DNA from 2 places in the Arthrobacter sp. Y3223151 genome. Region 2 is predicted to be linked to the other one. Evidence: riboswitches for the same ligand, from Rfam matches in the RefSeq annotation. Region 2 holds a riboswitch; the other holds the start of a gene.
The links. Region 2 has a riboswitch for S-adenosylmethionine ahead of AC5RUP_RS03705 (methionine ABC transporter ATP-binding protein). Riboswitches for the same ligand answer to the same signal wherever they lie in the genome.

Region 1 (4,407 bases), 630 kb from region 2:
TGTTCCAGCACTACAACCTGTTTCCGCACATGACTGTGCTGCAGAACATCATCGAGGGCCCGGTCCAGGTGCAGAAGCGGCCCAAGGCCGAAGCGGTGCGCGAGGCCAGGTCGCTGCTGGACCGCGTCGGGCTCTCCGGCAAGGAAGACCAGTATCCGCATCAGCTCTCCGGCGGACAGCAGCAGCGGGTCGGCATTGTCCGGGCCCTGGCGCTCAAACCCTCGCTGCTGCTGTTCGACGAGCCCACGTCCGCACTGGATCCCGAACTGGTGGGCGACGTGCTGCACGTGATCAAGGAACTGGCTGACGAGGGCTGGACCATGGCCCTGGTCACCCACGAGCTGGCCTTCGCCCGTGAAGTGGCCAGCGAAGTGGTGTTCATGGACGGCGGCGTGGTGGTGGAACGCGGACACCCCGAACAGGTGCTGCGCGAACCGCGGGAGGAGCGCACCCGGCAGTTCGTCCATCGGCTGCTGAACCCGTTCTAGGACCGGGTCCGCCCCCGGGTGCCCCCGCCCTCCCCGCTGCAGGCTCCCTGCACCCGCGGCGGTCCCGCCGGCACCGGCGTTCGCCGCACCCCCGCCATGGCAGGAGTGGCGCACGCCACGCCGGTGGAAAATTCATCTGATGTCATCTGGGATGGCAGAATGTAAAGTTCCATGCACCGTTCCGCATGGCAGGCTCGTTCCGGCCGGAAGCTTCCATCCCGCGTTTCTCCTGCGCGGAAACCTCCGGCCACGAAAGGCAGAACCATGGCCACTTCCCTGGCTACCAAGTCGTTGACCGCACAGACGGCTTCCGAAGCGCACGATCTCCTGAATGCTGCGGTCGAAGAGCTGCAAAAGCTCGCCGCCATCGACGGCGATTGCGGCATCCTGGTCACGCGCACCGGCCCCGGGCAGTTTACGGTGGAGCTGAGCGACGACGTGCCCTACGGCATCACCCAGGAATCGCATCTGTACTAAGCGGTTGGCGGGCCGGTCAGGTTATGTGACGCCGGCCGGTTGCCCGGAATGAAGCGCGGGCCCGCCCCGGTGGGATAATTTCGCCCATGGCTGCTGCAATTGCGTACCAAGGTGAACCCGGCTCGAACTCCCACATGGCTTGCCTGGAAGTGCGCCCCGGTTGGGACGCGGTGCCGTGTGCCAGCTTCGAGGATGCGTTCGCTGCCGTCACCGGCGGCGAGGCCGAACTGGCCATGATCCCCATCGACAACTCGATCGCCGGCCGGGTGGCGGACATCCACGCGCTGCTGCCGAAGACCACCCTGCAGATTGTGGAGGAATTCTTCCTGCCCATCCGGTTCAGCCTGCTGGGCGTACGCGGGGCCACCGTGGAGCAGGCCCGGGAGGTGCACAGCCACATCCACGCCTTGGGCCAGTGCCGCAAGCTGATCCGCAGGCTCGGGCTCACTCCGGTCATCGCCGGCGACACCGCGGGTTCGGCCCGGGAGGTGGCCGAATGGAACGACCCGACCAAGGTCTCCCTGGCACCGCCGATGGCCGCCGAACTCTACGGTCTGGAGGTTTTCGCGGAAAAGGTCGAAGACGATCCGACGAACACCACACGGTTCGTGGTGCTGGCCGACCGCCGGCCGGTCCCGTCCCGCGAGGAACTTCCCGGTCCGGCGGTGACCAGCTTCGTGTTCCGCGTGCGGAACGTGCCGTCGGCGCTCTACAAGGCGCTGGGCGGTTTCGCCACCAACGGCATCAACATGACCAGGCTGGAGAGCTACATGGTCGGCGGCGAGTTTGCCGCCACCATGTTCATGGTGGACGTCGAAGGCCACCCGGACGATCCTGCCATGGTCCACGCCTTCGAGGAACTGGACTTCTTCACCACCGAGATCCGCCTCCTGGGCGTTTACCCGGCGCATCCGTTCCGGCGGCAGACCGTGCGCGCCGGCGCCGCCGCACAGTAGCCGTGGCGGCGGCCGCCCGTGGGCCGCAGCCGTAGCGCCGCAACCGTCGCGGCAGCCGTCGCGCGGCTGCCGCCGGTAAAACGCTGCATTTGACGAACTGTTACCGGCGTTTGACCCAGGCCCTTCCCCGCTCTTAGCGTGGAGGCGAATCAAGAGCGCCAACTTCACAGCCCTGGCTGGTTGGCCGGCAACCCTCTACCGTAGCGGGGTGCTCCAGGTGATGATTCGGCCCGCCGGGTATGTCGGCAGGCAAGTACGCGTATCCACCCGCAGCAGCTCGGCCGCAGCGGATGCGCCCAAGCCCCAAGGACGCCATGTCGCTACACCATGACCTGACCCCCAACACGTTGCGCTCAGCCTTCGGCCGCTTCCCCTCGGGCATCGCGGCGCTGTGCGCGATCATCGACGGCGAGCCGCAGGGCATCGTCGCCTCCTCGTTCACCGTGGGCGTCTCCCTCGAGCCGCCGCTGGTGATGTTCGCCGTGCAAAACACCTCACGGACCTGGCCGCTGGTCCGCCGGGCCGACCGGATCGGCGTCTCGGTCCTCGGCACCGGGCACGACGGCGTCTGCCGCCAGATCGCGTCCAAGAACGGGGACCGCTTTGCCGGCCTGAGCCTGCACGGCACGGACGACGGCGCGCTTTTCCTCAACGACGCGGCGCTCTGGCTGGACTGCTCGGTGCACCAGGAAGTCCCGGCCGGGGACCACCACGTCGTGCTGCTGCAGGTGCACGGCCTGTCCACGCACGACGGCACGCACGAGCCGCTCGTCTTCCACGATTCCGCATTCCGCCGGTTGGAACAGCCGGCCTTCGTCTAGGACGCTTGGTCCCGGCCCAGCCGGCAGCGGGCTGGGCGAGCCGCGGGCAGCTACGGCAGCGGCCTGCCGCGGGCCGCCACCCACAGGGAGTACCACTCCTCGCGGGTCATCGATGCTCCAACCGCCTCCGCCTCGGCACAGGCCCGGATCCGGTCCGGGCTGCTGGTGCCGACGACCGGCCGGATGCCTGCCGGATGCCGCAGCAGCCAGCCCAGCACCACGGCTTCGGGCGGGCAGCCCTTGTCCCGGGCAAGTTCCGTGACCAGGGCTGCCGTTGCATGGTCGGCCGGGGGTGTGGCATCCGCGGGCGCGGAAGCATCCGGTGTCGCGGCCTCCGCTGCCGCGCGCCCGCTGTACCGGCCCTGGGCCAGTGCGCCCCAGGCCTGCAGCTCCACTCCGTGGGCGGCGCAGTATTCCAGGGTGCCGTGCGGGAAGCTGATCCCCGTTCCCTCCGGGTGGTTCACCAGCACCCCCGACTCCAGCCAGTCGCGTCGGTACAGGCTCATTTCCAGCTGGTTCACCGCCAGCGGTTCATCCAGCGCCGCCTGCAGCCAGCGCATCTGTTCGCCGGACATGTTCGAGACACCAAGGCGGCGGACCTTCCCGGCCATCCGAAGCTCGTTGAAGGCCGCGGCGATCTCTTCGGCCGGCGCCAGCGGATCCGGCCGGTGGATCAGCAGCGTATCCAGGTGATCGGTGTGCAGCCGGCGCAGGCTCTCGTCGGTGCGGGCCAGGATCGCTTCCCGCGAGGAGTCGTAGTGCCCGACCAGGCCGGGGACCGGCAGCCGGATGCCGCATTTGCCCTGCAGCCGGATCGAGTCGCGCAGCTCGGGACTTTCCGCCAGCACCCGCCCGAATGCGGCCTCGGCCTTGCCGTGGGCGTAGATGTCGGCGTGGTCGAACGTCGTGATCCCGGCCTCCAGCGCCGCCGCCACGGCCGCATGCGCGGCCGACACATCGGCCGCTTCCAGCGGCCCGCTCCCCCAGCCACCGCCCAACCCCATGCAGCCGAAAATGAGGCGCGATCCGGCGTCGTCCATTGGTAGTTCCCCCTTCGCTGGGCAGGTTTCCAGCGTACGACGGCGGCGCCCGGGGAGGCATCGGCGCCGGCCTGAGGTGATGCAGCCACCGAAGAACACACCGCGCAGCGGGGCGCCGGTTCAACTCCGGCCGCATCAGCCGGTGTGGCGGCGGAGGAACGCCACGCTGCGCTCCAGCACCTGCCACGCCGCTTCCAACTCCAGGTTGAACTGGAACTGGTGCCCCAGGCCGGCCTCGGTTTGGGGGAAGGACTCCTCCACGGCCGCGCCCTTGATCCGCAGCGCTTCGACCAGCCCGAGCGAGTGCGGCAGCAACGGGTCGGTGTTGCCCGCGGAAACGAAAGCCGGCGGGTAGTCGGCGCCCACATGCCGGGCCACGGAGGCCAGCGCGACGTACGGACGCTCCAGATAGTCCTTGGCCCCGGTGTAGGACCACAGCACCGTGCGCAGGTAGTTCTGGTTCCCGGCCTGGTCCGCCCCGGCGAGCGAGAGGTCGTACGCCCCGCAGTGCAGCAGCACCGCGCGCAGCCGTTCCGGCTTCATGGGCGAGGCGATGCCCAGCCTTTTGGCATAGTCCGGGTCGGCGATGACCAGCGCCAGTTGCGCAGCAATTTGCGCGCCCGCC
Region 2 (4,407 bases):
AGCCGCGGATCCGAGAAGATCTCGATCAGTTTCTTGCTCTCCGCGCTGTCCTTGAACTGGGTGCCGATCACCAGGCGGGAGGCGAATGTCTTCGGGGCCGAAGGGAACAGGATGCCCTTGTCGCGTCCGATCTTGCCGGCGTCGAACTGGGAGACGTAGCCGATCGCGGCATCGACTGAGTCGAGCATTCGCGGCATCGCCAGCAGGTCGGCTTCCTTCAGCTCGAAGCCGCGCGGGTTGCCGGTAACGTCCCGGATTTTTGCCGTTCGCGGCTCCACCGCCGGATCCAGCTCCAGCAGTCCCTCGCGCTGCAGCAGCCACAGCGCCTGGCCCTGGTTGGCGGCGTCGTTGGGCAGCAGCAGCACGGCTCCGCGCGGCAGGTCTTCCACCGAGCCGTAGCGGGTTGAGTAGAGGCCGAAACCCCACTGGTACAGCTCCACCGTCGGCGTCAGTTCCAACCCATTGGCGTCGGCGGACTGCTGCATGTACCACTGGTGCTCGAAGATGGTGGCGTGGAACTGCCCATCGGCCACCGCGCGGTTGGCTTGGACCGGGTCCTGCAGGCCCACTGCCTCGATCTCCACGCCGTAGTCGGGGGCGATTTCCTCGGCGACGAACTTCAGGATCTTCTCCTCCCCCGCCATCGCCGGTTCAAAGTGGACTTTCAGCGGCGAGGTGACCTCGCTGCCGGCAGCCGCGACAGCCGGCCGGGACTGCTGCTGCACCAGCAGCAGTCCCAGGACCAGTGCGACGACGGCGGCAAGGGCGGCAATGCTCCACGGCAGGGCGGTGGTTTGCTTGCGCAGGGTGAAGCCGTGGTCGTGGCCGGACCCGGCGGAAGGGGTGCTCATGATGTAGTGCTCCTGTTGGTCAGTTGCTAGGGGCGCAGCAGCGCGCGGGAGATTCGGTCGCCGGCAAACTGCACCAGCTGCACCGTGATGATCAGGACAACGATGGTGGCCGCCATGACATGGGTGTCGAACCGTTGGTAGCCGTAGGTGACGGCCAGGTAGCCGATGCCGCCAGCGCCGATGGTTCCGGCGATCGCCGAGTATTCGATCATCGAAATAGTGTTGAGCGTGACCGCAGACGTAAGGCCGGGCAGGGCCTCGCGCAACTGCGTCTGGCGGATGATCTGCCCGGTGGAACTGCCCGTGACCAGCCCGACGGCCATGTTCTCGCGCGGCAGATCGTTGAGTGCGTTCTGCACCAGCCTGGCGAAGAACGGAATGCCGGCCAGTGTCATCGGGACCACGGCTGCCGCGATGCCGATGGTCGTTCCGGTAACCCACTTGGTCAGCGGGATGATGGCGGCCATCAGCACCAGGAACGGGAGCGAGCGGCCGATGTTGACGAGCCAGCTGAGCGTGCCGTGCAGGCGCGGCCGCGGGAACAGGCCGCGGCCGTCCGTGTTGTACAGCAGCACGCCTGTGGCGCCGCCGACCAGGATCACCATGAGCATCACGATGCCGACCATCGCCCAGGTTTCGCCGTAGGCCGGCAGCAGCAGCGCGGGCAGGTCAGCCCACGGCGTGTCCAGCCCGACGGCGGCGGTTTCTGCCGGCTTCATGCGCGCACCCCGATTTTCTCGTTCCTTGCGTCTTCCTTCACGTCCGACGGCGGCATTGCCCCCGCGTCCGCGGCACGGTAGCGTGCCTCTGCGGTGAGGCCCAGGCTGGCCAGGTAGGCGCGGACATCGGCCTCCGGACGGCCGGCAATCCCGATGTCGGCACGGCCCAGCACCGCTTCGCCGTGGGCTTCCACCGAACCGCCGAGCAGCGCCACGCGTACACCGAGGCCGGTGGACAGGCGGGACATCCACTCCGGGTCCACCGGCCCGTGCCGGTACGAGACGGACAGCGCGTAGTCGAAGCCGGCCGGCAGCGGGAGGGCGCGGATTGGCAGCAGTTGGCGGCCGGCGGCGGAGGCCGGATCGGCCACCAGGGCGCCGATCGGCCCGTACTCCGCCACGCGACCGCCGGCGAGCACGGCCACCTGGTCGGCGACGTGGCGCACCACGTCCATCTCGTGGGTGATCAGGATGACCGACAGCCCCAGTTCGGTGCGCACGTCGTCCAGCAGGTCCAGGATCTGCTGCGTGGATTCCGGGTCCAGGCCCGACGTCGATTCGTCGGAGAGCAGGATCCGGGGGCGAAGTGCCAGCGCCCGGGCGATGCCGACCCGTTGCTTCTGGCCGCCGGACAGCTGGCCGGGGTAGGCGCCGGCCTTCTGCAGCAGGCCCACCCGGTCCAGCAGTTCGGCCACGCGGTCCTCCATCTGCGAGTGCACCACGCCCAGGTTGCGCAGCGGCAGCGCCACGTTCTCCGCCACCGTCATCCGGCGCAGCAGCGCCGAGTGTTGGAAGATCGTGCCGATGGCGCGGCGTTCGCCGCGCAAGGCCCGCCCGGACAGGGCGGAGAGGTCACGGCCGTCCACCAGCACCTGGCCGGAGGTCGGTTTCTCCAGCAGGGAGATGCAGTGGGAGAGGGTCGTCTTGCCGGCGCCGGACGGGCCGACGACGGCGGTGATCGCCCCCTGCTCGATGGTGAGGTCGATGCCCTTGAGCACCTCGACCGTCCCGCGTCGTGTGTCGTAGCTCTTGTGCAGATTGCGGATTTCAATCATTGCGGGCCACCCGCGGCATAACTTTTCATGCTGCTCCTGAAGGTCAGGGAGCCCCGGGGCACAGCCGATCACGGCGCGCCGGCATGGCGCGGCCGGTTCCGGTCCGCCCGGGTTCTCCATCGGTTCTGGCGTTAGCACCGTGCGGCATTTGCCGGGGTTGCTGCGGCGTCATCGAGCCAGATCTCTCGGCCGCTCTGGATGGTTCTTGCCGACGGCGGTGCCCGCCCCCCTGAAGGGGCGGCGCACCGGCGTCGTTGTTCAGATGGTTCTGCTGTGCCTACACCCGGTGGGCCAGCGCGTTCTGCAGGCGGAAGCCGGCGGCCCGGTGGTTCTCCGGCAGCTTGTCGCCGCGGCCGAAGAGCTTGTTGCGCAGGGTCCCCGGCGCGTACTCCGTGGGGTAGGCGCCCAGCTTCTGCAGCTCCGGCACGACGAATTCCACGATGTCCTCGAAGGTGCCCGGGGTGATGGCGTAGGCCAGGTTGAACCCGTCCACGTCGGTCTCGTCGACCCACTCCACGAGCTTGGCGGCCACCTCCGCGCCGGAGCCGACGGTGATCGGGCCGAAACCGCCGACGCCGACCCATTCGGCCAGCTGGCGGATGGTCCACGGCTTGCCGCTGTCGCCGGACGCCTTCTGGAACGTCTCCACCGAGGACTGGATGGCATTGGACTTCACGTTTCCGCCGATCACGTCGTCCGGGCCGTAGGTGGAGAGGTCGATGCCCATCCAGCCGGAGATCAGCGCCAGCGCGCCGTTGATGTCCGCGTAGGACTTGTAGTCCTCGAATTTGGCCTGCGCGGTGGCGGTGTCCGGTCCGGTCACCACGGTCTGCATCGCGTAGATGCGCACGTCGTACCGGTCGCGGCCCGCCGCTTCCACGGCGTCGCGGATCTTCTTCACCGACGCCGCGAGCATCTCCTTGGTCGGGCAGGTCACGAACACCGCCTCGGCGTTTCCGGCGGCGAACTCGGTGCCGCGCTTGGAGGCGCCGGCCTGGAAGATGACCGGGGTGCGCTGCGGGCTCGGCTCGGTGATCGCGATGCCGGGAACCTTGAAGTACTTGCCCTCGTGCCGGATCTCGTGGACCTTGGCCGGGTCGGTGAAGACGCCGGTCTCGACGTCCTTGACCACGGCGTCGTCCTCCCACGAGCCCTCGAGCAGCTTGTAGATGACCTCGAGGTATTCGTCCGCGTGGTTGTACCGCTCGTCGTGCTCCAGCTGGTCTTCCTGGCCCATGTTGCGCGCCGCCGAGGGCAGGTAACCGGTTACCACGTTCCAGCCGACCCGCCCGTTGGTCAGGTGGTCCAGCGTGGCCAGGCGGCGGGCGAACGGGTACGGGTGCTCGTAGGCGGTGCCGGCGGTGAGGCCGAAGCCGAGGTTCTCGGTCACCGCGGCCATGGCCGAGACAAGCATGAACGGATCATTCACCGGGACCTGGGTGCCGGCGCGCAGCGTGGTCTCGTTGGAGGACCCGAACACGTCGTAGGTGCCGAGCACGTCGGCGATGAACAGGCCGTCGAAGAGGCCCTTTTCCAGCACCTTGGCCAAGTGGGTCCAGTAGCCGATGGTGTTGTAGTTGGCGGACTTGTCCTGCGGGTGGCGCCACAGTCCGGGCGACTGGTGGCCCACGCAGTTCATGTCGAAGGCGTTGAAACGAATCTGGCGCCGGGGGTTGGGCTGCGGGTTGTTCACGGTCATGTCAGGCTCCTTTTCTGATGAGAAGAGCCCGCGCCGGTCCTCCGTTGGGCATGCGACTGCCAACGGAAGACCAACGAGAGATC

Region 1: it holds a riboswitch for S-adenosylmethionine, as region 2 does, so the genes downstream of both, AC5RUP_RS00705 (flavin reductase family protein) here and AC5RUP_RS03705 (methionine ABC transporter ATP-binding protein) in region 2, are expected to answer to the same signal.

Annotation. Positions count from the first base shown of each region.
Region 1 covers NZ_JBNHGI010000001.1:142,912-147,318, forward strand. Annotated here, with positions in the region: gene AC5RUP_RS00690 (amino acid ABC transporter ATP-binding protein) at 1-488, shown strand, start outside; gene AC5RUP_RS00695 (hypothetical protein) at 753-965, shown strand; gene AC5RUP_RS00700 (prephenate dehydratase) at 1,052-1,921, shown strand; SAM riboswitch class IV at 2,069-2,183, shown strand; gene AC5RUP_RS00705 (flavin reductase family protein) at 2,236-2,742, shown strand; gene AC5RUP_RS00710 (aldo/keto reductase) at 2,793-3,782, opposite strand; gene AC5RUP_RS00715 (alpha/beta hydrolase) at 3,918-4,407, opposite strand, start outside.
Region 2 covers NZ_JBNHGI010000001.1:771,704-776,110, reverse strand. Annotated here, with positions in the region: gene AC5RUP_RS03715 (MetQ/NlpA family ABC transporter substrate-binding protein) at 1-851, opposite strand, end outside; gene AC5RUP_RS03710 (methionine ABC transporter permease) at 878-1,570, opposite strand; gene AC5RUP_RS03705 (methionine ABC transporter ATP-binding protein) at 1,567-2,625, opposite strand; SAM riboswitch class I at 2,739-2,830, opposite strand; gene AC5RUP_RS03700 (LLM class flavin-dependent oxidoreductase) at 2,903-4,324, opposite strand.